4 regions of the Kitasatospora sp. NPDC058032 genome follow, and region 1 is predicted to be linked to each of the others. Evidence: riboswitches for the same ligand, from Rfam matches in the RefSeq annotation. Region 1 holds a riboswitch; each other region holds the start of a gene.
What was found. Region 1 has a riboswitch for cobalamin ahead of ACFVUH_RS31980 (prenyltransferase/squalene oxidase repeat-containing protein). Riboswitches for the same ligand answer to the same signal wherever they lie in the genome.

Region 1 (7,351 bases):
TGACGGCGCCGAGCAGGGTGGACTTGCCGACGCCGGTGCGGCCTACCACCAGGCAGAGTTCGCCCTCGGGGACGCGCAGGTCGACGTCGCGCAGGACCGGAGCGGTCGCACCGTCGTACACCACGCCGACCTGGTCGAAACGGATCACTTGGTCACCTCGGTGGACGAGCGGTCGGTGCTGTCGGTGCGGGCGGGCGCGGCCGTCCCGGCACGCGGACGGGGCACGGCGCCGGGCACCGGCGGGCGGCCGGGTGGCGGTGCGATCACGCCGGCGGCGCCGGCCAGCAGCAGGGCGAGCACCGGCACGAGCGGCAGCGTCGGCCAGCTCAGCGGATAGAGGGAGGGGTTGAGATCGGTCACGTCGTAGCCGACCGTGGCGAACAGCAGGACGGCGGCGGCCACACCGCAGCCGGCGACCCCGAACTCGGCGGCACGCCAGCGGTCCGGGCGGTAGGTGGTGCGCCGTACCCGCCGTCCCCCGAGCAGCAGCCCGGCCACGCACAGCCCGGCACCCGCCACGAAGGCGGGCAGTCCGAGCGCGGCCGGAGCGGTTCCGTCCAACAGCCCGTACACCCCGGCGCACAGGCCGCACATGCCGAGCAGCATCAGGGCTCCGGTGGTCCGGCGGGAGCGGCGGGTGGCGGTTCCCGAGCGTCCGTAGCCGCGCGAGTCCATCGCGGCGGCCAGGTGCAGCGAGCGTTCCAGGGCGTCCTCCAGGACCGGGACGACGATGCTGCGCAGCGCGCGCACGCCCTTGGCCCGGCCCGCCCGCAACCGCCGCGCCCGCGCGACCCGTTGGACGCTCTGCACGAGTTGCGGGGCGACGCTGAGCGAGACCGTCACGGCGACGCCGAGCTCGTAGAGCGCGCCGGGCAGAACACGAAGGGTGCGTTTGGGGTTGGCCAGGGTGTTGGCGGCGCCGATGCAGCAGATCAGGCAGGCGAGGCGCAGTCCGTCGAAGGCCGCCGAGAGGGTGGCCTCCAGGGAGACCGGGCCGCCGATCCGGATGCCCGCGTACCAGGCGGGGGTCGGAATGTGGGGCAGCGAGAAGAGCAGGTGGTCGTGCGGGGTGATGCCGGTGGCGAAGACGCAGCGGAACACCACCCGGATCGCCACCACCGTGAGCGCCAGCGCCAGGTAGTACTTGAAGCCCCGGGCCCACGGAGCCTCCGTGCGGCGGGCGGTGACGACGTAGCCGAGGACGGCGAGGACGAGTAGGAGCAGCAGCGGGTTGGTGGTGCGGCTCGCGGCGGTCGCCAGGGCCAGGGCCCAGGTCCACCAGGCCAGGGGGTGAAGGTCGCGCGGGCTGCGCCGGCCTCCCCCGGTGCGCCCGGAGGCGGGTCGGGGGAGGCCGATGTCGTGTGTGCCGGGCATGGTCACCCGGTCACTCGGCCCGGCGGCGTCGGCGCGCGACGCCGAAGGTGACCAGCCCCAGGAGCACCAGGAGGGCACCGCCGACCACGGCGGGGACCATCGACCCGGCATCGTGCGGAGCCTCGGCCGCCGGGGCCGCGTCCACCACGAGCGGACCTGCGGCGTTCACGGACGCCGACGGGGCCGGTGTCTCGGTCGGGGACTCCTGCGCGGGAGCGGTCTCGACGGCCGCAGGCGTCTCCGACGGCGCCGGAGCGGGCGGCTCGGTGCTCTCGCCGCTCGGGGCCGGGGGCTCCATGGTCTCCGGTAGCGGCACCACTGCGGTCGGCACCTCGGCCGGCGGGGTCGTCGGCCGGGGAGGAGCGGCGCCGGAGGTGGCGCTCGGGGCCGCGGTCGGCCGCTTCGGCGCCGTACCTCCACCGCTTGCGCTGCCGCCGCCGGAGGATCCGCCCGGTCCGGTGCCACCGCCGGAGGACGTCGAGCCGCCGGTGGAACCGGTGCCTCCGGTGGATCCGGTGCCACCGGACGAGTTGCCACCGCCGGACGGGTTGCCACTGCCGGACGAGCCGCTCACGCCGGACGAGGTACCACCGCCGGCCGCCGCACCGCCGGTGGAGCCACCGGTGCTGCCCCCGCTGGAACCGCTGGTGGAACCGCCGGTGCTGCCGCTTCCGGGGTCGGTCGATGGCGAGGGCTGGGCGGGGGTGGTGGCCGTTCCACCGCCGGGCACCGTGTTGTGGGCGCGCACGGTGTCCGGCGAGAAGGTGGGCCGCCCCTCCGTGCCCTCGATGTTCGTCCCCCCGAAGATCCACAGGTCGACACTGCCCGGCTTCGGCTGGTAGCTCATCGCGCCCAGTTGGCTGTACGACCACTCGTTCTGGCCCGGGTCCGCGTGCCAGTACGACCAGTAGGCCGTGGCCGGGGGCGTCAGGACGCACTTCTCCTGGTCCGGGGCGGGGAACTGCTTGCCGCCCTGGAACCCGCTGTAGCCGATCCGGCAGATGAACGCCGGACCGTCGTGCCCGGTGCCGGTGGTCTTCCAGCCGCCCTGGTTGAGCAGCGCGTAGCCGGTGGTGGGGGTCGTGCCGCAGGAGCGCAGCAGCGGCCCGCCCCACTTGCCGAAGTCCACGGCGAGCACCACACCGGAGCTGGTGGTGCACTGCTCGATGGGCAGTGGCGCCGCAGTCGCCGGGGTCGCGGCCGTGCCGAGCCCGCCGGACGCGAGGGCGAGCGTCACGCCGGCGGCTCCGAACAGCCGGCCGAGCCGCCGGGTCACCGGTGACGCCCCGGGGTCGATCCCGCGCGGCGGCGGGCGATCAGGACCGCGCCCGCTCCGACGGCGGCCAGCAGGGCCGCGGCGGTCGCCAGACCCAGCGTCTCGGCTCCGGTGCGTGCCAGGCTTCCGGTGTCCGTCCCGGCCCGCGTGGCATCGATCGGCGCGCCGCCGCGTCCTGCGCCACCTCCGCCACCTCCGTCATCCGGGACCGGAGCGCTGGTGGGGACGTCCCCGGGGGTGGTGGCGTCGGCGAACGTTCCGGTCGGTGCCGGGGAGGCGGTGGCTGTCGGGGAAGCCGAAGGGCTGCCGCTCGCGGTCGGGGTCGAGGTCGCCGTGGGGGTCGGAGAACCGGTCGGCGTCGCGGTGGTGGTGGAGGTCGGGGTGGAGGTGGGGGAACCGCCGAGGTCCCGGCGCAGGGTGCCGAAGGAGATCCCGGTGGCGCCTCCCACCGCCTGGGCGGAGGCCCGCACGTCCGAGCCCCGCTGGCCCTCGGAGGCGACGTTGAAGCCGCCGTCGCCGTTCTGCTGTCCGGCGAGGAAGTCGAGCGCCTTCGCGATCCGGGGGGCGTACGCGGACTGGCGCAGACTCATGCCCTGGACGGCGAGCGCGGCCGAGTTGGTGGAGTTGCCGGCCGCGCCGGGGAAGCCCCCGTCCGGCAGCTGCCGGCCCGCCAGCCAGGAAACGCCCCTGTCGACCGCCTGGGCGGCCTCGGTGCCGGGGACGAGCGCGAGCGCCATGGCCGCCATCGCGGTGCTGTCCACGTCGGAGTCCCCAGTGGCGGGGATCAGGCTCGGCCAGGAGCCGTCGGCGTGCTGGAGGCTCTTCAGGTAGGCGACCGCGGAGTCGGCGTTGGCGGAGTCGCCGGCGCGCAGTTGCGCCATGATGCCGAGCGCCTGGGAGAACACCGAGGTGGCATAGGTGTAGTTGCCGGGGCCGGCGCAGCCGGTGGCCGCGTCGGCCTTGGCGCAGACGGCCGCGGCGAGGGCGGCGATCAGGTCGTGTCCGCCGAAGGCGCGCGGGTCGCGGCCGACGGCCTCGGCGAGCAGCGCCTCCTTGGCGATGGAGCCGCCTCCGGCGAACTCGGTGCCGATCGCGGTCCAGTCATTGACGGTGCGCTCGGCGCCGTCCTTGCCCTGCTGGTCGAGGAAGTCCACGATTCGGCGCAGGGCCGGGTCGTCCGTACCGGTGGCGGCGAGCGCGAAGGCTCCGTCGATGGTGAGGCCGAAGTCCGCGAAGTCCGGGAAGCCCTCGTAGTAGTGGCCGCCGATCAGGTTCGCCGGGGCGGTGAGGTACGCGCTGCCCTTGGTCAGGTCGGGAGTCCGGCCGGTGGGCGTGGTCGGCGCGGTGGTGGCGCCGTTCGGGTTGTGGCGGACGGTGGTCGGGTCGGTGCCGGTCAGGGCCAGAATGGCCTGTTCGGTGGAGGCCGGACCGGACTCGGTGGTCGACTCGTCGGGGCCGAAGCCGCCGTCCTCGTTCTGCCGGGCGCTCACCCATGCCTTGGCGGCCGTCTCCTTGGCCCCTTGGCCGGTGGCCCGCAGGACCTGGGCCGCAGCAGCGGTGCTCACGGTGTCCCCGGCGGCACCGACGTAGGGGAGGTAGGAGCCGTCGGCCTGCTGGCTCGCCGCGAGCCAGTCCGATGCCTTCTGCGCGACGGCTTCGCCCCCGACCGTGCCACGGAGCGCGAGGACGGTGAGGCCGGTGGCCACCGGGTCCGACTCGCAGTAGCCCCCGGCCACGATCATCGAACCGGCGGTCCCGCCGTCGGCGCACTGGAGGACGGTGAAGCGGGCGAGTGACTGGGGAGGCGGCGTGACGCCGGCACCTCGCAGGGCGATCACGGCCCATGCCTGCGCCCAGGAGGACGCGGCGCCGTGGAAGTCCCCGGCGGCCGTGCACTTCCCGTTCTCGCCCTGCCCGGTGCACACGTGGTCGGTGAGGGCGGCGATCAGGTCGCGGCCGCCGAAGTCCCGGGGATCGCCCTCGGTGCTCTCGGCGACCAGCGCCAGCAGGGCGGCGGCCTTGGCGTCGGGCTTCCCGGCGGGTCCGTCCGGGTACAGGAAGGCGTCGGCGTGCGCCGCGAGGTAGGCGACGATCTTGCGCAGAGCCGGGTCCTGGGTGCCGGCAGCCGCCAGGGCGATCGCGGTGAGGGAGGTCCGGGGGAAGTCGGGGCCCTCGAAGGCCCAGTTGCCCATGTACTCGCCGTCGACCAGCTGCCCGGCCAGCCAGGACGCCGCGGCCTTCGGGTCGCCCTCGGAGGACGTCGGGGCGGTCGGGCTCGGGAAGGCGGTCGGCGTCGCGGTGGGCGACGGTCCACCATTCTTGGCGCGAATAGAGTCCGGGGTGAAGGTCGGCTTCCCGCTGGTACCGCCGATGTCGGTGCCGCCGTACACCCAGGCCTCGACCTCGCCGGGCTTGGGCTTCTGGGTGGCAGCGCCGAACCGGCTGTAGGACCAGGTGTCCTGACCGGGCTCGGCGATCCAGTACGACCAATAGGCCGTCGCCTGCGGGGTGTTGGTGCAGGGCTCCTCGGCGGGTGTCGGGTACTGGGTACCGCCGTTGAAGCCCCCGTTGCCGAGCCGGCAGATGAAGGCCGGTCCGTCGTGCTCGGTACCGGCGGTGCTGAAGCCCGCGTTGTGCAGCAGGTTCATCCCGGTCGTGGGACGGGCGTCGCAGCCCCGCACGACTCCGCCGCCCCAGTGACCGAAGTCGACGGCGACGATCGCGCCGGCGGTGGCCGTGCATTCCTCGATCGGGTCGGCGGCGGCCCGGCCGGGGTGGGCCAGCAGAAGAGTGCCGCCCGCGGCAACCGCGACGGCACCGGTGGCGAGAAGGGACGTGAGCCCTCTGAATCCGCGGCTCGTACGGCTGTTCCTGGCCCTCACTGGCGACTCCCCGATCGGTCATCGGGTCCGCACGGCGCAGCCGACGGCTCCCCCCATGAGGAACCGCCCCGACCGCGTCGCAGTCCACGACGACGCAAGCACTTCTGTGACAAGGCCTCGGTGCAGGCATTCCGGCTCATCCGCCGCTGGGGCGGATCTACGGTTGCGGGTCAGCGCCGGAATCGGACCGGCTTCCCCTGATACCGAGGATGAAAAACCGGTTCATCAGACCACGTCTGCGGATCGGGAGTCAACGGTGCGTCATGTCGCCTTCCCCACCTCGTCGACCGTCCGATGGTGCGGTAGCGTCCGCGGTGGCCGAGCGGGGGAACCCGGTGCGAATCCGGGGCTGACGCGCAGCGGTGTGGGGTGGTGTCCTACGGCACCCCGAGCCCGAATGCCCGCCCGGCCGAGAACCACGGCGAAAGCCTGCCCACGCGATCCGGGCGGCGGCCGCTCCGGCCGTCGCGCTCCTCGGGAGCGCCGGGGTCGGGGCCGGGTCGGCGCCCGCCACCCCAAGGAGCCGTTCCGTGACCTTCCTCACGACGCCCCGCACCACCTCCTCCCGCCTCACCTCCGCCGTGACCGTGTCACTGGCGGCCGGGGCGCTGCTGTTGTCGGCCGTTCCGGCCCACGCGACCGCCACCCCGGCCCAGATAGCCACCTCCAAGAGCACCGGCGTCACCTACCTGAAGTCCCTCCAGGCCGCCGACGGCAGCTACGTCACCGGTGGCGGGCTCTCCAACGAGTGGGCCTTCAGCGCGCTGGCCGCGGCCGGCACGGCGGCGGCCGACGTGACTCCCGGCGGCGACATCACCAAGAACGCCCGCCTCGTCTACCGCAACCAGCTCGCGGCCGCCGGCTGGCCGGGCACCTCGCCGGTCGCCACCGACTACCAGCGGGGCACCCTGAACGCCTACGCCGCCGGCATCGACCCGGCCCGCGTCGGCCCGGGCCGTAACCTGATCGCCGACGCGGTCTCGTACTGGCAGACCGCCGAACCCGGTTACTGGGGCCCGTCCGCCAACTTCAACGGCACCGTGTTCGGTCTCCTCGCCCTCGGCGGCGCCAGGACCCAGAGCGGTGCCCAGCGCATCCCGCAGTCCCTGTTGGACGCCTCCGTCACGGCCGTGCGGGCCAACCAGCACACGGACGGTGGCTGGAACTACACCAAGGCCGCCGGTGACCCCACCGAGCTCGGTACGGGCAGCGACATCGACATGACCGGGGCCGCGATGGCTTCCCTGTGCGTCGGCGGCGTCCCCAACACCGACCCGGCGGTCGTCGCCGCCAAGAACTTCTTCAAGGGCAAGCTGCTGGCTTCCGGGGCGTTCAACGCCATGTGGGGCGTCAACACCGACTCCAACGGCTGGGCCGTCTCCGGCCTGAACGCCTGCGGCATCAACCCCCAGGGCGCCGACTTCACCAGCGGCACCGGCAAGACCCCGATCGACTTCCTGATCTCCCAGCAGTTCAAGCCCGGCGGCGGCTTCAAGTACCAGCCCACCGACACCACCCCCTCCCCCTACGCCTCCGTCGACGGCCTGCGCGCCGTCGCCGGCGCCGGCTTCACCGCCGCCCCGCCCGCACCGGCCACCGCCGGCGAGCCGACCTGGTCCGCCACCACGAGCTTCACCGCCGGGACGGCCGCCAGGCTCGCCCTGGTCGTCGACGACGGCACCGGCGCGCTCAAGGTCTGCGCCGTCACCGTCAACCCGACCGGCACGACCGCGACGCTCGGCGACGTCCTCGACGCGGCCGCCACCGCCACCCCGGGCGGTTGCGTCACCGCCGTCACCCCCGCCACCGGCGGCGGGAC
Region 2 (7,351 bases), on a different contig from region 1:
CCGGCTCGCCGACACGCTCCTGCGGCGCGGCGCCCGGGTGCTCGACGCCGGCGCCGGCATGGGCCGGGTGGCCGCGGCCCTCCTGCGCCGGGGGCACGACGTGGTGGCGATCGAGCCCGACGAGGCCCTGGTCCGGCAGGCCCGGGAGACCTACCCCGGGCTGCCGATCGAGGAACGCGACATTCTCGGCCTCGGTCCCGAGGACGGCCCGTTCGACCTGGTCGTCTGCGTGGGCAACGTCCTCGTCTACCTCGCCGAGGGCACGGAGCGCAGGGCGCTGGGCGCGATGCGCGACGTGCTCGGCGAGAACGGCCGGATCCTGGTCGGCTTCCACCTGCAGGACCCGCCGCCGCACGCCAGGAACTACACCGCGGCCGAGTTCGAGGCGGATCTGGCCGCCGCCGGACTGCGGGTCGACCTGCGAGCGGGCACCTACCAGCTGCATCCCGCGAACGACACCTACGGCGTCTGGGTCCTGAGCCGCGCCTAGGGTTCCCCCGTCTCCCGGGGCCGACCCCCCGGGAGACCTCCAGGACGACTCCCCCACCGCGACCACGCCCCCTCGCCGCCGGACGCCGGCGCCGCGTCCCGGCCAAGTGATCATCTATCGGACAGGCCACAACCGGCCGGCCATGGCCAGGCCGGCCTCGCAGTTGTCGATCGCCCGCTCGTCGCGGCTCTGCGGGGGCTGTTCCCGCAGTATCGCGAGGGCCTCGCGGAAGTAGGTGGTGGCGGCCTCGTACTGCTCGGTGAGCAGGCTCTGGTGGCCCAGGTTCCCGAGCACGTGGGCTTCGCCCGCGCGGTCGCCGACCGAGGCCAGCAGCGCGCGGGCCGTGCGCAGTTCGCCGAGGGCGGGTTCGTGCCGGCCCTGCGCGCTCAGGGCGGTGGCCAGGTCGTTGCGGGCATGGCCCTCGCCGCCGCGGTCACCGATCCGGCGGGCCGCCGCGACCGCCGACCGGTCCGCCACCATCCAGTCCGCCAGGTACGGGCCGGCCTGGAAGTGGCCCCAGAGCGCCACGGGCAGCTGCCAGGCGTGGCCGTCGAGGCCGTGCTCGGCGGCGTACCGGACGGTCTCCATCAGCTGGGGGTGCTCGCTCTCGCACCACTGCCGTGCCTCGGCCGGGGTGGTGAAGCCCGGCGGCTCGTACCAGGGGCCGACGGCGGTGAGCGGCAGGCGCCGACGCTGCGGGGTGAGCAGGCGGGCCGCCGCCTCCGCGTGGTGCAGGTACCAGGAGCAGAGGCGTTCCCGGGCGGCGGCGCGGTCGGCGGGGCCGGTTTCGGCGGTGGCGCGTTCGGCGGCGTAGCAGCGCAGCAGGTCGTGCAGGCGGTAGCGGTCCGGGCCGGCGGGGTTGAGCAGATGGGCGGCGGCGAGGTGTTCGAGCACCGGCCCGGTCGCGGCGGGGGCCGAGCCGGAGAGCGCGGCGGCCGCGGCCGTGCTGATGCGGCTGCCGGGGGCCAGACCCAGGAGTCGGAAGAGCCGCTGGGCGGTGGGTCGCAGGGCGCGGTAGGAGAGGTCGAAGGCGGCCCGGACGGCCGAGGTGGCGTCGCCGTCGATCTGGAGCGCGGTGAGGCGGTCCTCCGCGTCGCGCAGTTCGGCGGCGTGGTCCACCAGGGTGCGGTGGGGTCGTTCCGCGAGGCGGCCCGCGGCGATGCCGAGGGCGAGCGGCAGGTGACCGCAGGCGGCGGCGAGTTCGGCGGCGGCGCGGGGTTCGGCGCGGGTGCGGTCGACGCCGGTGATCCGGGCGAGCACTTCGACGGCTTCGGGCTGGGGCAGGACGTCGAGCACCAGCCGCCGGGCGCCGTCGCAGGCGGTGAGCCCGGCCAGCCCGTCCCGACTGGTCACCAGGGCCAGCGAGCCCGCCGAACCGGGCAGCAGCGGGCGGACCTGCTCGGCGTTGCGGGCGTTGTCGAGCAGTACCAGCACCCTGCGGTCGGCGAGCAGCGACCGGTACAGGGCGGCGCACTCGTCGATGGTGCCGGGTATCTGCTCGCGGTCGGTGCCGAGGGCCCGGAGGAAGCGGGCCAGCGCCTCGTACGGGGCCAGCGGCGGGCCGAAGGCGTACCCGCGCAGGTCGAGGTGGAGCTGACCGTCGGGGAAGCGCTCGCGGACCCGGTGCGCCCAGTGCACGGCGAGGGCGGTCTTGCCCGTCCCGGCGCCGCCGGTCACCACGCCGATGCCGGCGGCGACGACCGGGCCGGCCGGGTCGGCGAGGCCGTCCAGGACGGCGAGTTCCGCCCTCCGTCCGACGAAGGTGGCCAGCGCGGGCGGCAGTTGGGCGGGCCTGGGCACCTGCGGCCGGGTCCCGGGCGAGCGCACCGCCGGGGCGGGCCCGCCCTTCAGCAACTCCTGGTGCAGCACCTGGAGTTCCGGCCCGGGGTCGAGGCCGAGTTCGTCGGCCAGCTGTCGCGCGAACCGGCGGTAGGCGGCGAGCCCGTCGGCCTGTCGGCCCGCCCGGTGCAGGGCCCGGACGAGCTGTGTCACGAAGCGGTCCCGGAGCGGGTGTTCGGCGACCAGCGCGGTCAGCTCCGGGACGGTCTGCCGGTGCCGGCCGAGTTCGGCCTCCAGGTCCAGGCAGTTCTCCCAGGCGGTGAGCCGCAGTTCGTTCAGTGCCACCGAGCCGGCGGCCAGCAGGCTGCCGGACAGCCCGTCCAGCACCGGGCCGCGCCACAGGCCGAGCGCCGACCGGAACTCCTGGACGGCTGCGGCGGGTTCGCCGCGCTCGGCCAGCCGGCGCGCCACCGACACCCGGTGGGCGAAGGTCAGGGCGTCCACCGGGTGGCCGTCCGGTGCGATCCGGTAGCCGGGGCCGTCGGTGAGCAGCACCGGCGACCCGTCGTGCGCGGCGGCGAGCTTGCGCCGCAGCAGCCCGGCGAGGTTCCGCACCTGGCGGTGGGCCGTGGCGGGCGGTTCGTCGTCCCAGACCGCGTCGACCAGGCGGGCCACCGGGACGACGGCCCCGGCGTTCAGCAGCAGGGTGCCGAGCATCCGCTCCTGCTTGGCGCCTTCCGTCCGGGTCCGCCGACCGTCGTCGGCCCACACTTCCAGTGGCCCCAGGATCTTGAACTCCATGTGTCCCTCCCGTGGTTGGCCGACGTCGAGGCGACCCGGACACCTTCGAGGCTTGTGACCATTTCATGACGGACTCGTGTCGACTTTGTGCATCCGGTTGGGAGTCTTCTCTCACCGGCCCCGCTGGGCCGGCTCCCCCACACTCAAGGAGCAGTTGGATGAAGCGCATGAAGCAGGGCGCGGCCCTGGCCGTCGCACTCGGCCTGGCCCTCGTGCCCCTCTCGGCGAGCACCGCGCAGGCCGCCGGGCCGGCCACCCACAAGGGGATGACCTGGCAGGTGCTCGCGACGGGCCCGGACGGGACCGTCCAGGTCGGCGGCCCCCAGCACTCGACGCCGAGCGACCCGTACAACGGCGACACCCTGCCGTCCGTCTCGCTGCCGGTCCTCTGCATCAACGTGGACGACAGCCCGGCGCCGGACGGCATCAGCATCGGCTTCTACAGCGGCTGGTCCGGCGGCACCGTCGCGCTCAGCCAGCCGGTGAAGGGCTCGCGACTGAACAGCCAGGCCGCCGCGAACAGCGTCTGCCAGGCGTCCTTCGGCATCGGCTGGCGCCAGGCCGAGTTCCACGACGGCCGCTACGGCCCGAACCTGGAGTACGTCGGCGGGTGGAGCTTCTGGGCGTACGGCAACATCAGCCCCAACGCCCGCTTCTGGACCGCCATCAACGACCAGCAGGCCAACCCCTGGAACTGACGGCGGCGCGGTGGTGACGGCCGGGCGGGGCAGTGGGCAGTCCGCCCGGCGGTACCGCCTACGGTGCCGGTGCCGGTGCCGGTCCGGAGCCCTCGGGGCACGGCGTGAGGGCTCCCGTACGAGCGGCCCGGTCACCCTCGGGTGGCCGGGCCGTCCGGCGTTCGGGGTTCCTCGGCGGTACGGGAGGCAGGGCGGGGGTCTCGTCGGCCGGCGGGGACTCCGGGGTGAGGGGCGCGTGGCACGGGGCAGGAACTCCTCTGCCGGGAAGGTGTCATGGGTACGGGGGCGGACCCCGTCGCAGGGGCGGCGCCGGGACAGACCCTCCCATCCGGCGGCGACCGGTGGCATCCCAGGTTTGCAGGGGGCGCGACGCCTCTTCCCTGTGGTAGGAGGACGACCCGTTGCGGACCGCTCAACGACCAAGCCCCAGGTCAGTGACCTGGGGCCCGCGTGCTGTCCGGGCGCGTGCCGGGTTCCGGGGCGGGACCGGCCGGGTGGGGGCGTCAGGCCGGGGGACGGCCGAGTCCGGCGGTGTACGGGGCCGCGAGGAGCGCGACGAGTTCGCGGCGGCTGCGGACGCCGGTCTTGGTGAAGGCCGACTTCAGGTGGTCCTGGACGGTGGCCGGGCTCAGGAAGAGCCGGTGGGCTATGTCCCTGGTGCTCAGGCCCCGTACTGCCTGGAGCACCACCTCCTGCTCGCGGGGGGAGAACCGGTGTGCCAGCAGGGACAGCGGGATGACGTCGACCGGGCTCGCGGGTTGGGCGACCAGGGCGACGCTGCCCCGCGGGCTCCGGTCGAGCAGCGAGGCGCGGACCGCGAGCCACTGGCCGCTGGGACGGCGCAGCCGGGCCCAGGCGTGGGCGCCCGCGTTCGCGGAGGGCACGTGGGTGCGGGCCCGCTCCGAGAGGTAGACCAGCGCGGTCGGCACTCCGGCGGGGCGGTACTGCGGCTCGGAGAGTTCCTCGAACAGCTGCCGGGCCCCGGAGTCCGCGGAAGTGAGCTGACCGGTGGGGCCGATGACGGCGACCCCGAGCCAGTACGGTCCGTCCTGCGGGTCCGCTCGGACGTCCTGTCCGTCAGGGCCGCCCGCGGCGGGCAGCGCATAGTCGCGAAGGGCGGCGGCCACCGCCCGGGCGGCCCGTTCGGCCAGTCTCTGCTCGCGCGCGCCGAAGGGCGCCGAACCGGCCTCGCGCATCAAGGCGGCGGCTCCCCACCGTCCGCCGCCGACGTCGAAGTTCATCCGCAGCTCGTCGCCCAGTCCGAACTCGGCGAGCAGCTCCCGGTAGCGCACGCTGCGTTCGGGGCGGCCACCGGTGGCGCGGTGGACGGTCTCCACGACGCGTCCGGCGGCCCGGATGTCGACGAACCGGGTGGTGTCGTCGGACCACATCTCCAACCGGATGGCGTGCTCGAAGGCGGTCGGCTGCAGGCCCTCGGCAACGGTGGAGGTCAGGAAGCCGGTGACCGGATCGGCCCCGTGCAGGCAGCCCGCTTCGGATCCGAGAGCGGGCCCGAGGACGGTGAGGAGCTGCCGGAAGAACTGTTCGAGCGGAAGCTTCGCCGCCGCCAGATCGTCGATCTCTCCCATCATGCGGCGTTCCCTGTCGCGGAATGAGGTCATCTCTTTACCATAGGGCCGAAGTTGGCGTACTCCCCACAGTCCTGGGACGTCGCCGGTCGCCACCGACCGAGGAAGGGCGGCAGTCGCGCCAGGTGCCGGTCGGCACCGACCTGACCACGCCTGATACCTTGCAATCGCCATGGTGTTCGGGAAACCGGTCTGAGTCCGGTGCGGCCCTCGCCACTGTTGCCGCGGAGTATCGCGGCCCTCGCTGACCGGCTCCGCCAGCGGTCAGGACCACTGGGCGGGCTGGAAGAGCCGCCCGGGAAGGTCGGCTGCGGTGTGTCGATGCGGAAGCCAGGAGACCGGCCACGGCGCGACATGTTCCACGAGGGTTTTGGAGAACACGTGCCCAGCGCTCTGCCGCGCCCGTTCCGATCCATGCGTTCCGCACGCCCCGCAGGCCCGACGCGTGTCGGCCGGACGGTCGCGGCCGTCCTGTTCACCGGCGTGCTCAGCGCCTGCGCGGGCGCCCCCGCGCCCGTCGCGTCCAGTGCGACGACCGGAAGTGCCGAGCCGGTCAGCGTGGACAACTGCGGGACCACCGTGACGGTCGGCGCTCCGCCCGACCGGCTGGTGACGCTCAACCAGGGTGCCACCGAGGTGGCCCTGGCCCTCGGCCTGCAGTCCCGCATGGCCGGCACCGCCTATCTCGACGACGCCGTCCCGGAGAAGTGGAAGGCGGCCTACGACTCCGTTCCGGTGCTCTCCAAGGGCTATCCGACCAAGGAGAAGCTCCTCGCGGCCCGTCCCGGCTTCCTGTACGCCTCCTACTCCAGCGCGTTCACCGACAAGGTCGCGGGCACCCGGGAGGAGCTGCGCGGCCAGGGCATCCCGTCGTACCTGTCCCCGTTCGGCTGCTCGGACAAGAGCCAGGTGCCGCCGACGACCTGGCAGGCGATGTGGGGCGAACTGAACGACGTCGCCAAGGTCTTCGGCGTCGCGGAGCGGGCCACCGCGATCCAGCGCCAGCAGGAGCAGCAGCTGGCCCGGTTCACGGCGGCGGCCGCGGGCAAGGACCTGAAGATCCTCTGGTTCGACTCCGACACCAAGACGCCCTACGTCGGCGCCGGCCACGGCGGACCTCAGCTCGTGCTCGACGCCGTGGGCGCCCGCAACGTCTTCGGGGACCTGCCCGGCAGCTGGCAGAACGTGAGCTGGGAGAAGGTCGTCGCCGCGGACCCGGACGCCATCGTGCTCGCGGACGCCGACTCGGACACGGCCCAGTCCAAGATCGACTACCTGGAGAACGACCCGGTGCTGAGCAGGCTCACCGCCGTGCAGCGCAAGGCCTTCGTGGTGGTGCCGTTCTCGGAGTCGACCCCCGGCGTGCGGCTCGCCGACGGCGCCGCCCGGGTGTCCGAGGGGCTGGCCGAGCTGCGCCCGGGTTCATGACCACGGCAGCCCGCCCCGCCGTGCGGCCCGCCGGTCCGGGCCGCGCGGCGGCGGCCCTGGCCGTCGCCGCGGCCCTGCTGCTGACCACCGTGCTCCTCGGCCTGGCCGTGGGCTCGCACCACGAGCCGGTCCGGACGGTGATCGATGTCGTGGTGCGCCGCCTCGGGCTGGGAGACCCGCAGGTGACGCTGCTCGACGACCGGATCGTCTGGCAGCTGCGGCTGCCCCGGGTCCTGGGAGCGGCCGCCACCGGCGCCGGCCTCGCGGTCTGCGGCGCGGTGTTGCAGACGCTGACCGGCAACGACCTGGCCGATCCCTTCCTGCTCGGGATCTCGGACGGAGCCGCCGCCGGCGCGGTCACCGTGATCGTGCTCGGCGTCGGCGTGTCCGGCGCCGTGGGCACCGGCGCGGTGGCGACGGCGGCCTTCGCCGGTGCCCTGATCGCCGCCGTCGTCGTGCTGGCACTGGCCGGCGCGCGCACCCGGTCGCTGCCGACCACCCGGACCGTGCTCGCCGGCATCGCCGTGGGACAGATGTGCGGGGCCTACACCTCGTTCGTCGTGCTG
Region 3 (7,351 bases), on a different contig from region 1:
GCCGTCCGGGCACTGCGGGTCCGGCGCCGCCGGGTCGCAGGCGAAGCGGCAGCCGTCGACGGTCGCGATGGACGGCAGCAGCCCGGCCAGCGCGCGCACCATGGTCGACTTGGCGGTGCCCTTCTCACCGCGCACCAGCACCCCGCCGACCGCCGGGGAGACGGCGTTCAGCAGCAGGCCGAGCCGCAGGTCGGCCATGCCGACGATCGCGGTGAACGGGTAACGGACGTCACTCATGCAGTCTCCCCAGGGGCCCCGGGCGGAAGGAACGGCAGCGATCCGGCCGCCGGCACCCCGCCCTCGATCAGCTTCCACAACGCGTCGGTGTCCGCGTGCTCCTCGATCAGCTCGCCCAGCCGGTCCAGCCGGGCCTCCCGCGCGTCGGCGAACGAGGTGTCCGGCGCGGGGACGAAGGCCCGGCCGGCGGCCTGCGCGACGTCGCGCAGCAGCGCCCGCCGGAAGCCGTCGTTCTCCAGCGCGCCGTGCCAGGTGGTTCCCCACACCTGGCCCACCCGGCAGCCGTCCAGGCTGTGTCCGTGGCCATCGGAGATGAACGGCTCGCCGCCGTCCACCGCGACGACGCCGTGGTGGATCTCGTAGCCCTCGACCCGCTCCCCGTACGCCTCGCCGACCGGCCGGCCGAGCACCTTCTCCGCGCCGAACCGCACCCGCGTCGGCAGCAGCCCGAGGCCGTCCACCGCGCCCGCCTTCGACTCGACCTCGTCCACGATCGAGCGCGCCAGCATCTGGTAGCCGCCGCAGACGCCGATCAGCGGCCGCCCGGCCGCCGCCCGCGCCTTGAGCACCGGTTCGAGGCCGCGCTCGCGCAGCCAGCCGAGGTCGGCGACGGTGGACCGGGTGCCGGGCAGCACGACGAGGTCGGCGTCGGCCAGCTCCTCCGGCCGGGTGGCCCAGCGGACCAGTACGCCGGGCTCCTGGGCGAGCGCGTCCAGGTCGGTGAAGTTGGACAGCCGGGGGAAGCGCAGCACGGCCACCCGCAGCACGTCCGCGCCGAGCGGGCCGCGCGCGGCGGTCCGGTCGACGACGGTGGACAGGTCGAGCGAGTCCTCGGCGTCCAGCCACAGGTCCGGCAGCATCGGCAGGGTGCCGAGCACCGGACGGCCGGTCAGCTCGCGCAGCATCTCCAGCCCGGGGGCGAGCAGCCGCGCGTCGCCGCGGAACTTGTTGACGAACCAGCCCGCCACGTGCCGCTGGTCCTCCGCCGACAGCAGCGCCAGCGTCCCGTACATCGCGGCGAACACGCCGCCGCGGTCGATGTCGCCGACCACGACGACCGGCAGCCCGGCGGCGGTGGCCAGGCCCATGTTGGCGATGTCGCGGTCGCGCAGGTTGATCTCGGCGGGCGAGCCCGCGCCCTCGCAGACCACCACGTCGAAGCGGGCGCGCAGGTCCGCCAGGCACTCCAGGGCGCGCTCCAGCAGCACCGGCTTGCGCTCGCGGTAGTCCAGCGCGCCGACCTCGGCGACCGGGCGGCCCAGCAGGACCACCTGGCTGCGGCCGTCGGCGCCGGGCTTGAGCAGCACCGGGTTCATCGCCGCCTCCGGCTCGACCCGGGCCGCCTGGGCCTGCATCGCCTGCGCGCGGCCGATCTCGGCGCCGTCCGCGGTGACGAAGGAGTTCAGCGACATGTTCTGCGCCTTGAACGGCGCGACCGCGACTCCCTGCCGGGCCAGCCAGCGGCAGATGCCCGCGGTGACCACGCTCTTGCCGGCGTCCGAGGTCGTCCCGGCGACCAGCAGTGCCTTGCTCATGCCCTGCCCCTCCGCATCCCGTCCAGGGCCGCCCGGAGCAGCAGGTGCCCGGCGACCGTCGTACCCAGGGCCAGTGCGCCCACCCGTCGGGAGAGCACGCAGGCCCGCTCGATGTCGTCCACCCCGACGGGGCGCAGCTCCCGGCCCAGCACGGGACGGTGCTCGACCCTCTCGCCGTACCGGAGCGTGCCGCCGAGGCGTACGCCCACCGCGCCGGCGAAGGCCGACTCGGCCTGGCCGGCGTTCGGGCTGGGGTGCGCCGAGCCGTCGCGCCGCCAGACCCGCCAGGCGGTGCGCGGTTCGGGGGCGGCGGCCACCGCCAGCAGAGCGGTCAGCCGCGCGCCGGGCCAGCCGGCCACGTCGTCCAGCCGCGCCGAGGCCCAGCCGAACCGGGCGTAGCGGGGCGAGCGGTGACCGACCATCGCGTCCAGGGTGTTCACCGCGCGGAACGCCAGCAGGCCCGGGGTGCCCGCGAGACCGCCCCAGACCAGGGCGTTGACCACGGCGTCGGCGGTGTTCTCGGCCACCGACTCGACGACCGCGCGGGCCAGCTGCGGCTCGTCCAGTGCGCTCGGGTCGCGCCCGCACAGGTGCGGCAGCCGCTCCCGGGCCGCCGTCAGGTCGCCGGCCGCCAGCGAACGGCCGATGGTGCGGGCCTCCCGGGTCAGCGAGGTGCCGCCGAGCACCGTCCAGGTCGCGGCGGCGGCGAGGGCGGCCCGGCCGAGCGGACGGTGGGCCAGCAGCCGGTCGGCGGCGAGCGCGCCGGCCGCGACGGTGCCCACGGCGACGGCGGTGAAGGCGGCTCCGGCGGCGCGGTGGTCGCGCCAGAGCCGGCGTTCCAGCCGGCCGGCGGCGGAACCGAAGCCGGCCACCGGGTGGCCGCGGCGCGGGTCGCCGAAGCGGGCGTCGGCCAGGAAGCCGGCGACGGCGCCGGCGCCGAACACGGCGGCCCGGCACAGCGGGCGCACGGCAGGGCGCAGCATCGCGTGCGTGTCCTCACTCAGGGTCCGCGCCCTGGATCGACGAACCGGGGGCGAGAGTCTCCTGGCTTCCGGGTCGAACGCACACCCCGGGCCTTCCAGCGGCTTCTGACGGCCCGCCGTGGCGTGTTCCGGTCGTGCTCCCCGGTGACAGTGGCGGGACCGCGCCGGACTCGCACCGGCTTCCTCTGCATGCCTCCGTATTGGCTGAAGGATCCCATCACGGGCCCGAACCGGGAGTCAACCGAGGTCGCGGCGGGTGTTGGTCACACCTCGGGCGCCCCCGTCATGCCGGTGTGATTTTCCTCCCGGAACAACCCGTACGGCCGTGTCCTACTGGCTTCCCTGCGCCCGCGCGGGTGGACTGAGGGGTGGGTCCGGGCAGCGGTCCGGACAGCGGACCGGACGCCGAGCCGGACCACCGAGCCAGACACGACCACCGAGCCAGACACCGAGCACCGGGGAGCGAGTATGCGTTGGGGAATCGCGGCCACCGTGGCGGCCGCCGCCGTCGGCACCGGGGCCGCCGTGCTGGTGATCGGCCGCCGGGCGTCCGAGCGGATGGTCCGCCCGGCCGAGGAGGCCCGCGCCCGCAGCGGCCCGGTGCTCGTCCGCGGTCTCGGCGCCGGCGAGGCCACCTTCACCCGCACCCCCGTGAGCGAGCGTCCCGGCCGCTGGGCGGTCGAGTGGGGCGAGGACGGCCACGCGGTCGTCGAGGAGGTCCTGCACCGCGACGGGCAGGGCGTCACCCGCCGCCTGGTGCGCGCCGACCGCGGCACCCTCACCCCCGGCACCGAGGTCCGCTTCACCCCCCGGGTCCACCTCGGCGACCCGGGGCAGGCGCTCGGCCTGCCGTTCGCCGAGACCGCCGTCGAGGGCGAGCTCGGCGCGATGCCCGCCTGGCGGCTGGACGGCAAGCGCGGCACCTGGGTGGTCCTGGTGCACGGCCCCGGCGCCGACCGCGCGCAGACCCTGCCCGTCCTGCCCGAGCTGCGACGCCTGGGCCTGCCCGTGCTCGCCGTCACCTACCGCGGCGACGCCGGCGCGCCCGCCTCCCCGGACGGCCTCGGCCACTTCGGCGAGACCGAGTGGCGGGACGTCGAGGCGGCGGTGCGCACCGCCCTGGACGCCGGCGCGGGCCGGGTCGTCCTCTACGGCTGGTCGCTCGGCGCCACGATGGTCCTGCACACCGCGGCCCGCTCGGACCTCGCCCCCTCGATCAGCAGCCTCGTCCTGGACTCGCCGGTGCTGGACTGGCCGGCCACCGCCCGCCGGGACGCCGCCCGGGCCGGCTTCCGGGGTGCGGCGGCCGAACTCGGCGCGCTCGCGGCCGAGGGCCGCACCGGCGTGGATCTGGCCGACTTCGCCCGTCTGGCGGAGGGTGCCGACCTGCGGGTGCCCACTCTGGTGCTGCACGGCCCCGACGACCCGGTGGCCCCGTTCGCCGCGGCCGAGCGCCTCGCCCACCGCCGCCCGGACGTGGTCAACCTCCAGGCCTTCCCCGGCGGCGACCACGCCGCGCTGTGGAACACCGACCCGGACCGTTACGCCGAGACCCTCCGCCGCTGGCTCACGCCGTTCTGCTGACGCGCTTCCGCCCCCCCTGGCGGGTGGATTCCGAGGCGCACCCGTTCCGTGTGGCATGAACCCGCCACATAGATCAAGCCAGCCGGTTTGGCCTCTGTTGCCCGATCTTGTCGAGCCCCCGCGCCCCCCGTCCGCCCCCCGTGGACAACCGGATGTGACAGATGGCCGGTACAAGGGGAAGACTGCTCGACGTGACGTCTCGGAATCCGCGCGACCGTGATGCCCCGCTCCCGCCGACGATCGGTACCGGTGCGACGGTGACCCGTCTCCCCGGAACGGCCCACCGCACCGCCGGCGCCAGGCCGGGGGCCCCGGGCGTACCCCGCCGACGAGGCCCCGCCCCCGCACCCGGCCGTGGCCGGGTCCCCGTTCCGGAGGGCTTCCCCGCCCCCGCCGAACTCGCTCCGCTGGCCCGCCGCATGCTGGTCGACGCCGTCCGGATCGCCCGCTGGGCCGGCGATCTCGACGAGGTCGACAAGCGCGGCGAACTGCTCCCCGACGACGCCCGCGCCGCCGGCCGCGCGCTCGCCATGACGGTGGGCGCCGCCGCCAAGGCGTGGGGCCAGGCCCTGCTGGTCGGCCTGGTCGAGGCCCGGGACGGCGGCGCCGGCCCCGGCTGGCGCCTGCACGCCTGGGAGCACGACGACGAGGCGGTGGTCCGCGGCTGGTCGGCGCTGTTCGACGCCTGGACGCTGCTCGCCCCGGTCCCGCCCGCCGCCCTGCGCGGCGTCTTCGCGGTGCTCGCCGGGCAGGCCGTCGACCAGGCGCCGCAGCTGCTCTCCTTCCTCCATCTGGTGGACGGCCCGGTGGCCGACGCCGAACTGCTGGAACTGCTGCGGCGCGGCCTGGACGAGCGCCGGGTCGGCGGCGGCGAGGGCACCTTCGGCCTCTCGCCCGTCCCGCACGCGGCCTCCGCCGTCTCCGCCGTGCGCGGCACCTGCCGCGAGCCGCAGATCGACACCCCGGCCTCGCCGGCCGACGTCGCCGCCGTCCTGGACTGGATGCTGGACGGCCTGGCCGCCGTCGGCGCGCTGGTCCGCCGGGACAACGCGGCCGAGCTCTCCCCGCTCGGGCACTGGGCGGTGCGGGCCAAGCTGGAGGAGATCTGCACCGTCGCGCAGACCGCCGCCGGCCACATCGAGCAGAGCGCGCTGGCGCTGCTGAGCGCCTGCGCCGACTACTCGCCGGGCCCGGCCCGCGCCGAGTACCGGGCCTGGCTGGCCGCCCGCCCGGCCGACCGGGCGGTGGCCGAGCTGCTGGAGGCCGCGCAGGGTGAGGACGCCCTGGTGCGCGGCCTGGCCTTCGAGGCGCTGCGGGTGGCCGGCGTGACCGCCGAGCAGGCCGTCCGGGCCGCCGTCGACGAGCCGGTGCTGCGCCCCTACGCGCTGCTCTGGCTGGCCGAGCGCTCGGACGAGGGGGTCTCCCCGGCCGATGTGCTGGGCGCGGAGGACGCCGCCTGGCTCTGGGTGGACACCGCCGCGGCCGTGCTCGACCACGGGGAGACGGAACTGCTCGTCGGCCACGTCGAGGGCGCCTCGGCCGGCGACCCGGTGCGGCTGTTCGCCCGGGCCCGGCAGTCCGGGCACCCGCGGGCGGCCTCGGTGCTGACCGCGGTCTCCGGCGTCCACCCGGACCCGGGGGTGGCCCGCGCGGCCCGCCGCTCGGCCTTCAGCGTCCACCGCGGCGGCGCGTAGCGCCCCCGAGTCCCGGACACGCGCAAGGGCCCGGCTCCCCGAGGGGAGCCGGGCCCTTGCGCATGCCCGAGGGGGACCGTCAGCCGATCCGCGACTCCGCGCGGCGGGCCCGGACGTCGCCGACCTTCTGGCCCACCTTGCGGCGGATCACCAGCAGCGGCGCCATCGCGGCGAGTGCGATCTGCGCGAACGCGCCGATGTGCATCAGGTTGTCGCCGCCCGGCAGGCCGGTCGCCCAGGCCGCCAGGCAGCCGATCGAGACCACGATCCAGCAGAGCGTCGCGGTGGCCAGCAGGCCCTGCGGCTTCGGGTACTCGATCCGGCTGACCATCAGGTACGCCGCGCCGAAGATGGCGAGCAGACCGGGCAGGAACGGCGGGTCGAGCAGCACGATGGCGATCACCGTCATGGCGCCCATCGGGCAGGGCATGCCCTGGAACACCCCGGGTCGCATCTTGACGGCGGAGAAGCGGGCGAGCCGCAGCACCACCGCGAGCAGCACGGTCAGCGCGATCAGCGCCGACAGCCGGCTGTTGGAGCCGGGCGAGACCATGCCCCAGACCGCGACGAAGTAGGCCGGCGCGATGCCGAAGCTGATCAGGTCGGCCAGGTTGTCGAGCTCGGCCCCGAGCGCGGAGGAGCGCAGCTTGCGCGCCACCAGCCCGTCGAACAGGTCGCACATCGAGCCGATCAGCAGCAGCGTCACCGCGGTGGCGGCGCTGTGCTTGTCCGGCGCGGCGTCCGGGTTGGTGATGTGCGGGACGAGCACCCCGGTGGTGATCGAGTAGATCGCCAGGAAGCCGCAGACGGCGTTCCCCAGGGTCAGGAAGTCGGCGGTCGACAGGTGCTGCGGCGAGCGCGGCTGGCGCAGCTCGCGGTCGCGGGCCCAGCGGCGGCGGCGCAGGGCCGTCTCCTCGTCGTCCAGGCCGACGATCGTCTCAGGATCAGTCACGGTCAAGGCGCGTCACCCCGGCGGTGGTCTTCTGGCCGACCTCGACGCCGACCTCGACGCCGGCCGGCAGGTAGGTGTCGACCCGGGACCCGAACCGGATCAGACCGATCCGCTCGCCCTGCTCGACCTTGGTACCGGCGTCCACGTACGGCACGATGCGGCGCGCCACGGCGCCCGCGATCTGCACCATCTCGATGTCGCCGAGCTCGGTGTCGAAGTGCCAGACGACCCGCTCGTTCTGGTCGCTGTCCTTGTTGAACGCGGGCACGAAGCCACCGGGCACGTGCTCGACGGAGGCCACGGTGCCGGGCAGCGGGGCCCGGTTGACGTGGACGTTCAGCGGGCTCATGAAGATCGCCACGCGGG
Region 4 (7,351 bases), on a different contig from region 1:
GAACGGCCTTCCAGCGGGTGCTCCCGCTCGGCGAGTTGGCGGACAACGGCGCGCACGGTCTGGCGTACTTCGGAGCCCGGCTGGCCGACCAGCCGCTGGCCGCGCTGCCGTTGATCGCGCTGATGCTCTCCGCGGTGGCCTCGCTGCAGTCCTCGGTGATCCCGACCGCCCGCGGGCTCTACGCGATGGGGCGCGACGGCGTGCTCGGCCCGGTGTGGACCCGGCTGCACCCCCGGCACTCGACGCCCGCCACCGGCACCCTGCTGATCACCGGGGTCGCGGTGCTGCTGGCGCTCTGCTCGGTCGCCGTCCCGACCGTCAACGACCTCATCGCGGCGGCCGTCAACGCGATCGGCATCATCGTCGCCCTCTACTACGCGCTCACCGCCGTCGCGGCCGCCGTCCGCTTCCGCCACCTGCTGCGCACCGACCTGCTGGAGGGCCTGCGGGCGGTCGTCGGCCCGCTGCTCGGCGCGGCGACACTGCTCGTCGTCGGCGGCTATCTGGCCTGGACCTTCTACGACTCCACCGACCATTTCGAACTCTCCGCCGACAACGGCTGGTTCGAGCTCTCGGTGGTGGTACTGATGATCGTCAGCGGCCTGCCCGCGGCGGCCTGGGCCCGCTGGCGGCGGCGCTCGCCGTACTTCCTCGGCGGCACCCGCTGACCTCGTACCACCTGAACCGCCTCGCACCACCCCGCAGGACTCCGTACCACCGCGCACGACCCCGCACGACCCCGTACCACCCGAGAACGGAGCACCACCCATGACCAAGGCCGATCTGGTCTTCACCCGCGGCCCCGTGCACACCGGCGACGCCGCCCGGACCCGGGCGACCAGCCTGGCCGTGACCGGTGGACGGATCACCGCCGTGGGCCACGACGAGGTCCGCGAGCTGATCGGTCCCGGGACCGAAGTCGTCGACCTTGCCGGAAAGTTGCTGCTTCCCGGCTTCCAGGACGCGCACGTCCACGCGGTCTTCGGCGGCGCCGAGCTGGCCGCCTGCGACCTCACCGGCACGGTCGGCGTCACCGACTACCTGACGCGGATCCGCGACTACGCCGAGGCCCACCCCGAGCAGGAGTGGATCACCGGCAGCGGCTGGTCGATGGAGAGCTTCGACGGCGGACTGCCGTCCCGCCAACTGCTCGACAGCGTCGTCGCGGACCGCCCGGTCTACCTGACCAACCGCGACCACCACGGCGCCTGGGCCAACACCCGGGCCCTGGAGCTGGCCGGCCTGGACCGCGACACCCCCGACCCGGCCGACGGACGGATCGAGCGGGAGCCCGACGGCACCCCGAGCGGCACCCTCCAGGAAGGCGCCACCGCCCTGGTGGCCCGGCTGCTGCCGCCGGCCACCGCCGCCGACCGGCTGGACGGGCTGCTGCGCGCGCAGCGGCTGCTGCACTCGCTCGGCGTCACCGGCTGGCAGGACGCCCTGCTCGGGGAGTTCAACGGCCAGCCCGACCCGTCCGACGCCTACCTGGCCGCCGCGCGCTCGGGCGCGCTGACCGCCCGGGTGACCGGAGCGCTCTGGTGGGACCGCGACCGGGGCGCCGAGCAGATCCCCGAACTCGTCGAGCGGCGCGCCGCGTTGGCGCACGGACGGTTCCGGGCCGGCTCGGTGAAGATCATGCAGGACGGCATCGCGGAGAACTTCACCGCCGCCATGACCAGCCCCTACCTCGACGGCTGCGGCTGCGCGACCGCCAACTCCGGCCTCAGCTTCGTCGATCCGCTCGCCCTGCGCGGGTACGTCACCGACCTGGACGCACTGGACTTCCAGGTGCACTTCCACGCGCTGGGCGACCGGGCGGTGCGCGAGGCGCTGGACGCGGTCGAGGCCGCCCGCTCCGCCAACGGCCGGCGCGGCACCCGGCACCACCTGGCGCACCTCCAGGTGGTCCACCCGGACGACGTGCCGCGCTTCGCCCGGCTCGGCGCCGTCGCCAACATCCAGCCGCTGTGGGCGGCGCACGAGCCGCAGATGGACGAGCTGACCATTCCCTTCCTCGGCCCGGAGCGCGCCGCGTGGCAGTACCCGTTCGGCGCGCTCCAGCGGGCGGGCGCCACCCTGGCGGCGGGCAGCGACTGGCCGGTGAGCAGCCCGGACCCGCTGGCCGGACTGCACGTGGCCGTCAACCGGAGGGAGCCGGACGCCACCGACGACCGGGTGTTCCTGCCCGAGCAGCGGCTCGACCTCGCCTCCGCGATCGCCGCCTACACGGCCGGCTCCGCGCATGTGAACGGCGTCGACGACGCCGGGGTGCTCGCCCCGGGCCGGTGGGCCGACCTGGTCGTGCTGGACCGCGACATCCTCACCGGCCCGGCCGACGGGATCGCCGGGGCCCGGGTCCTGCGGACCTACGTCGGCGGCGAGTTGGTCCACACGGCCGACTGACCGGGCCCGGCCGCCCGTCGCCCGAGCGTCAGCGGTCCGTATCACCCGCCCGCCCGGCCGGCGGTCGCGCTCAGCGCGCCGCCAGCCGGGCCTCGACGGCGTCCAGCAGCAGGTCCAGTGCGAACGGGTAGCCGCTGCGCCGCATGTCGGCGGCGAGCAGGTGCGCGGTGGCGGCGATGTGCGGGTTGGCCGCGGGGTCGACCCGCGCGTACGAGGCCTGCCAGACCCGCAGGTCCGCCGTCTGCGCGGCGGCGGGCAGGGCGAGCGCGGCGGCGTCCAGCGCGGCGAAGCCGAGGCTCTGGTCGACGAACGCGTGGTAGATCCGCACGGCCTCCGGGTCGGGGAAGCCCGCGGTGCGCAGCACGCCGAGGATCGCCTCGACGGCGGCGATCTCGTGGGTGCGCCCGGTGGTGCGGTGGGCGGCGAGCAGGGCGGCCTGCGGGTGGGCCTGGTAGCTGGCGTGGATGCGCAGACCGATCGCCCGCAGGTCCGCCCGCCAGTCCCCGGTGGCCCGCCAGCCCTCCTGGGCGCGGCCGATCAGCTCGTCCGCGACGGCGAGCAGCAGGTCGTCGGCGCTGTGGAAGTAGCGGTAGACGGCGCTGGGATCGGCCCCCAGCGCGGTGCCGAGCCGGCGTACGGTCAGCGCCTCCGCTCCGTGCTGCCCGATCAGCCGCAGGGCCGTGCCGACGATCAGCTCGTGGGAGAGCACCACCCCCTGCTTGGTGGGCCGTCGGCGCCGCCGCTGGGGTTCGGGCACTACGCGTTCGCTCATCCCGGCAGGCTACGACAACATGCTTGACGTAGCACAGGGGCGCGACGGTACCGCTGGACGGACGTTCGGGGATATCCGGGTGACGGGGCGGCCGCCCAGCCTCTAGGCTGGCCGGGCAGCTGGTTCGTCCTGTCCGCCAGACAGGACGTCGTAAGAGGGAACCCGGTGACGCCTTTCGACTGGCCAGTCCGGGACTGCCCCGCAGCGGTGAGTGGGAACGAACGCCGTCATACGCACTGGACCCGGGACGGGTCTGGGAAGCGACGGCCAGTAGGTGTCCGCCCTCGACGAGGGCGGGCGTGCCCGCGAGTCCGAAGACCTGCCCGCTGCCCGTGCGCGACCGATCGCGCGCGGCCATCCCGGTGACCTCGTGGGCGGGTCGGCGTGCAGACCAGGCGGAGCCGTGCGCAGGCGCGGGTGCCCGTCCGGTCCGTCACCCCTTCGTGCCCCCGTGTCGTCGCCGGGTCCAGGAGACAGGCTCGCGAAGGAGAGTCCCTTGACCACGAAGTCCGCGGCCGCGGCGACCACGGCCACCGTCCACGGCTACCCCAGGCAGGGCCGTAACCGGGAACTCAAGAAGGCGATCGAGGGCTACTGGAAGGGCACGGTCACCGCCGACGCCCTCCACACCGCCGCCGCCGGACTGCGCCGGGAGAGCTGGCGCAGGCTCGCCGAGGCCGGCGTCCACGAGGTCCCCACCGGCGACTTCTCGCTCTACGACCACGTGCTCGACACCACCGTCGCCGTCGGCGCGATCCCCGCCCGCCACCGGGCCGCCGTCGAGGCCGACCCGCTCGACGGCTACTTCGCCATGGCGCGCGGCACCCAGGAGGCCGCGCCGCTGGAGATGACCAAGTGGTTCGACACCAACTACCACTACCTGGTGCCCGAACTCGGCCCCGGCACCGCCTTCACCGCGAACTCCGGCAAGCCGGTCGCCGAACTGGCCGAGGCCCTGGCGGCGGGCCACCGGGCCCGCCCGGTGCTGGTCGGCCCGGTCAGCTACCTGCTGCTGGCCAAGCCCGCCCCCGGCGTGGCCGGGGACTTCCAGCCGCTCACCCTGCTGGACCGGCTGCTCCCGGTCTACGCCGAGCTGCTGGCGGACCTGTTCGCGGCCGGCGCCGAGTGGGTCCAGCTCGACGAGCCGGCGCTCGTCCAGGACCGCACCCCGGCCGAGCTGAACGCCGCCGCCCGGGCCTACCGCGACCTCGGCGCCCTCACCGACCGGCCCAAGCTGCTGGTCGCGAGCTACTTCGACCGCCTGGGCGAGGCCCTGCCGGTGCTCGCCAAGGCCCCCGTCGAGGGCCTGGCCCTGGACTTCACCGGACCGGCCGCCGCCAACCTGGACGAGCTCGCGGCCGTCGGCGGACTGCCCGGCAAGCGTCTGGTCGCCGGTGTCGTCGACGGCCGCAACATCTGGATCAACGACCTGGAGCGGTCGCTGGCCACCCTGGCCACCCTGCTCGGCCTGGCCGGCCACGTGGACGTGGCGCCGTCCTGCTCCCTGCTGCACGTGCCGATCGACGCGACCGCCGAGCGCGACCTCGACCCGCAGATCGCCCGCTGGCTCGCCTTCGCCCGGCAGAAGGCCGAGGAGGTCGCCCTGCTCGCCCGCGGCCTGCGCGAGGGCACCGGCGCGATCACCGCCGAACTCGCCGCCAACCGCGCCGACCTGGCCTCCCGCGCCACCTCACCGATCACCCGCGACCCCGCCGTGCGCGCCCGCACCGCCGCCGTCACCGGGGCCGACGCCCGCCGCACCCAGGCCTACCCGCGGCGCGCCGAGGCCCAGCACGCCCGCCTCGGCCTGCCGCTGCTGCCCACCACCACCATCGGCTCCTTCCCGCAGACCGCCGAGCTGCGCGCCGCCCGCGCCGACCTCACCGCCGGGCGGATCGAGGCCGCCGCCTACCGCGAGCGCATCGAGGCCGAGGTGCGCGAGGTGATCGCCTACCAGGAGAAGGCGGGCCTGGACGTCCTCGTGCACGGCGAGCCCGAGCGCAACGACATGGTCCAGTACTTCGCCGAACAGCTCACCGGCTACCTCGCCACCCGGCACGGCTGGGTGCAGTCCTACGGAACCCGCTACGTGCGGCCCCCGGTCCTCGCCGGCGACATCTCCCGCCCGCACCCGATGACCGTCGACTGGTACCGCTACGCCCAGGACCTCACCGACCGCCCGGTCAAGGGCATGCTCACCGGCCCGGTCACCATGCTCGCCTGGTCCTTCGTCCGCGACGACCAGCCGCTCGCCGACACCGCCCGCCAGGTGGCGCTGGCCCTGCGCGACGAGGTGACCGACCTGGAGGCCGCCGGCGCCGCCGTCGTCCAGGTCGACGAACCCGCGCTGCGCGAGACCCTGCCGCTGCGCACCGCCGACCGCCCGGCCTACCTGGCGTGGGCCACCGAGGCCTTCCGGCTCGCCACCTCGGGCGTGCGCGCCGACACCCAGATCCACACCCACATGTGCTACGCCGAGTTCGGCGCGATCATGACCGCGATCGACGACCTCGACGCCGACGTCATCTCCCTGGAGGCCACCCGCTCCCACATGGAGGTGGCCGGAGAGCTGGCCGCCGCCGGCTACCCGCGCGAGGTCGGCCCCGGCGTCTGGGACATCCACTCCCCGCGCGTGCCGAGCACGGAGGAGGCCGAGCGGCTGCTGCGTGCCGGGCTGGCGGCGATCCCCGCCGAACGGCTCTGGGTCAACCCCGACTGCGGCCTGAAGACCCGCGGCTGGACCGAGACCCGCGCCTCCCTGGAGAGCCTGGTCACCGCGGCCCGCCGCCTGCGCGAGGAACTCGCCGGCTGACGCACCGCCGGGAGGGCGGGCGCCCGGCGTGCCCGCCCTCCCGGCCGTCGTGGTCCGGGTCGCCCGTACCGGTGCCGGTGACGTCGAGGTGCGCTCGGGGGTGCTGCCGCCCGTCAGGAGCCCGGTGGCAGGGTGGCGTCGAGGACGGCCGTGTCGAAGGCCGTGTAGTCGGCGTAGCCGAGGAGTTCGTAGGGCCGGGAGCGGGTCTGCATCCGGGGGAGCAGGGCGGCCTGGGTGCCGTCGGCGGCGAGGGTGCGCAGTCCGTCCTCCATGGCGCCCATGGCCAGGCGCAGCAGGGTGACGGGGTAGAGCGCGATGTCGTAGCCGAGGTCCTGCAGGGTGCGGGCGTCCAGCAGCGGGCCCTTGCCGAACTCGGTCATGTTGGCGAGCAGCGGGACGTCCACGGCCTTGCGGAACGCCTCGAACTCGGCCTCACCGGCGAGGGCTTCGGGGAAGACCGCGTCGGCCCCGGCGTCCACGTAGGCCTTGGCCCGGTCGATCGCCGCGGCCAGGCCCTCGACCGCGCGGGCGTCGGTGCGGGCCATCAGCAGGAAGCCGGGGTCGCGCCGGGCGTCGACGGCGGCCCGCAGCCGGCGGGCCATCTCCTCGCGCGGTACGACCGTCTTGCCGTCGAGGTGGCCGCAGCGCTTGGGGGCGACCTGGTCCTCCAGGTGCAGCCCGGCCAGGCCCGCGTCCTCCATCAGCTGGACGGTGCGGGCGGCGTTCAGCGGTCCGCCGAAGCCGGTGTCGGCGTCGACGAGCACGGGCAGGTCGGTGACCCGGGTGGTCTGCTGGGCGCGGGCGGCGACCTCGGTGGCGGTGGTCAGGCCGATGTCGGGCAGGCCGAGGTCGGCGGCGAGCACGGCGCCGGAGAGGTAGGCGGCCTCGAAGCCGAGGTCCTGGACCAGCCGGGCGGTGAGCGGGTTGAGCGCGCCCGGCACGGTCAGCAGCCGTCCGGTGGAGAGCCGTTCACGCAGGGCGCGGCGGCGCTGGGCGGGCGTGGTGCGGGTGTGCAGCATCAGAACAGGCCCTTCGGCAGGGTCTCGTCGTACTCGCGCACGGCCGGGGTGTCGACGGCGGGGAACAGCTCGTCGAGGTCGGTGGCGCGCAGTTCGGCGAGGTTGTCGGCGGCGTCCAGGAAGCGGTCCTGGGCGGCGGGGGTGACGAGGCCCTCGGTGAGGGTGCGGAACTTGCGCCCGTAGGCGGGCCGGTCGAAGGGGCGGGCGCCGGCCGGGTGGGCGTCGGCGACCGCGAGCTCCTCCTCGATCACGGTGCCGTCCTCCAGGGTGACGACCGCCCGGCCGCCGAAGGCCCGCCGCTCCGGGTCGGGGTCGTGGTAGCGGCGGGTCCACTCCGGGTCC

Region 2: linked by a shared signal. The riboswitch ahead of ACFVUH_RS13500 (ABC transporter substrate-binding protein) and the one ahead of ACFVUH_RS31980 (prenyltransferase/squalene oxidase repeat-containing protein) in region 1 are both predicted to bind cobalamin.
Region 3: linked by a shared signal. The riboswitch ahead of ACFVUH_RS27640 (cobalamin biosynthesis protein) and the one ahead of ACFVUH_RS31980 (prenyltransferase/squalene oxidase repeat-containing protein) in region 1 are both predicted to bind cobalamin.
Region 4: linked by a shared signal. The riboswitch ahead of metE (5-methyltetrahydropteroyltriglutamate--homocysteine S-methyltransferase) and the one ahead of ACFVUH_RS31980 (prenyltransferase/squalene oxidase repeat-containing protein) in region 1 are both predicted to bind cobalamin.

Annotation. Positions count from the first base shown of each region.
Region 1 covers NZ_JBHVRK010000029.1:61,584-68,934, forward strand. Annotated here, with positions in the region: gene ACFVUH_RS31965 (ABC transporter ATP-binding protein) at 1-148, opposite strand, end outside; gene ACFVUH_RS31970 (CbiQ family ECF transporter T component) at 145-1,374, opposite strand; gene ACFVUH_RS31975 (hypothetical protein) at 1,385-2,611, opposite strand; gene ACFVUH_RS31980 (prenyltransferase/squalene oxidase repeat-containing protein) at 2,647-5,532, opposite strand; cobalamin riboswitch at 5,636-5,775, opposite strand; cobalamin riboswitch at 5,858-5,935, shown strand; gene ACFVUH_RS31985 (hypothetical protein) at 6,063-7,351, shown strand, end outside.
Region 2 covers NZ_JBHVRK010000006.1:368,400-375,750, reverse strand. Annotated here, with positions in the region: gene ACFVUH_RS13520 (class I SAM-dependent methyltransferase) at 1-490, shown strand, start outside; gene ACFVUH_RS13515 (BTAD domain-containing putative transcriptional regulator) at 605-3,070, opposite strand; gene ACFVUH_RS13510 (hypothetical protein) at 3,229-3,768, shown strand; gene ACFVUH_RS13505 (LuxR C-terminal-related transcriptional regulator) at 4,272-5,390, opposite strand; cobalamin riboswitch at 5,514-5,719, shown strand; gene ACFVUH_RS13500 (ABC transporter substrate-binding protein) at 5,772-6,785, shown strand; gene ACFVUH_RS13495 (FecCD family ABC transporter permease) at 6,782-7,351, shown strand, end outside.
Region 3 covers NZ_JBHVRK010000020.1:75,637-82,987, forward strand. Annotated here, with positions in the region: gene ACFVUH_RS27630 (putative cobaltochelatase) at 1-237, opposite strand, end outside; gene ACFVUH_RS27635 (cobyric acid synthase) at 234-1,772, opposite strand; gene ACFVUH_RS27640 (cobalamin biosynthesis protein) at 1,769-2,755, opposite strand; cobalamin riboswitch at 2,789-3,001, opposite strand; gene ACFVUH_RS27645 (alpha/beta hydrolase family protein) at 3,224-4,339, shown strand; gene ACFVUH_RS27650 (hypothetical protein) at 4,501-6,033, shown strand; gene ACFVUH_RS27655 (CDP-alcohol phosphatidyltransferase family protein) at 6,113-6,991, opposite strand; gene ACFVUH_RS27660 (phosphatidylserine decarboxylase) at 6,978-7,351, opposite strand, start outside.
Region 4 covers NZ_JBHVRK010000016.1:48,617-55,967, forward strand. Annotated here, with positions in the region: gene ACFVUH_RS24410 (APC family permease) at 1-668, shown strand, start outside; gene ACFVUH_RS24415 (amidohydrolase) at 769-2,406, shown strand; gene ACFVUH_RS24420 (TetR/AcrR family transcriptional regulator) at 2,477-3,178, opposite strand; cobalamin riboswitch at 3,282-3,520, shown strand; gene metE (5-methyltetrahydropteroyltriglutamate--homocysteine S-methyltransferase) at 3,675-5,990, shown strand; gene prpB (methylisocitrate lyase) at 6,104-7,009, opposite strand; gene ACFVUH_RS24435 (MmgE/PrpD family protein) at 7,009-7,351, opposite strand, start outside.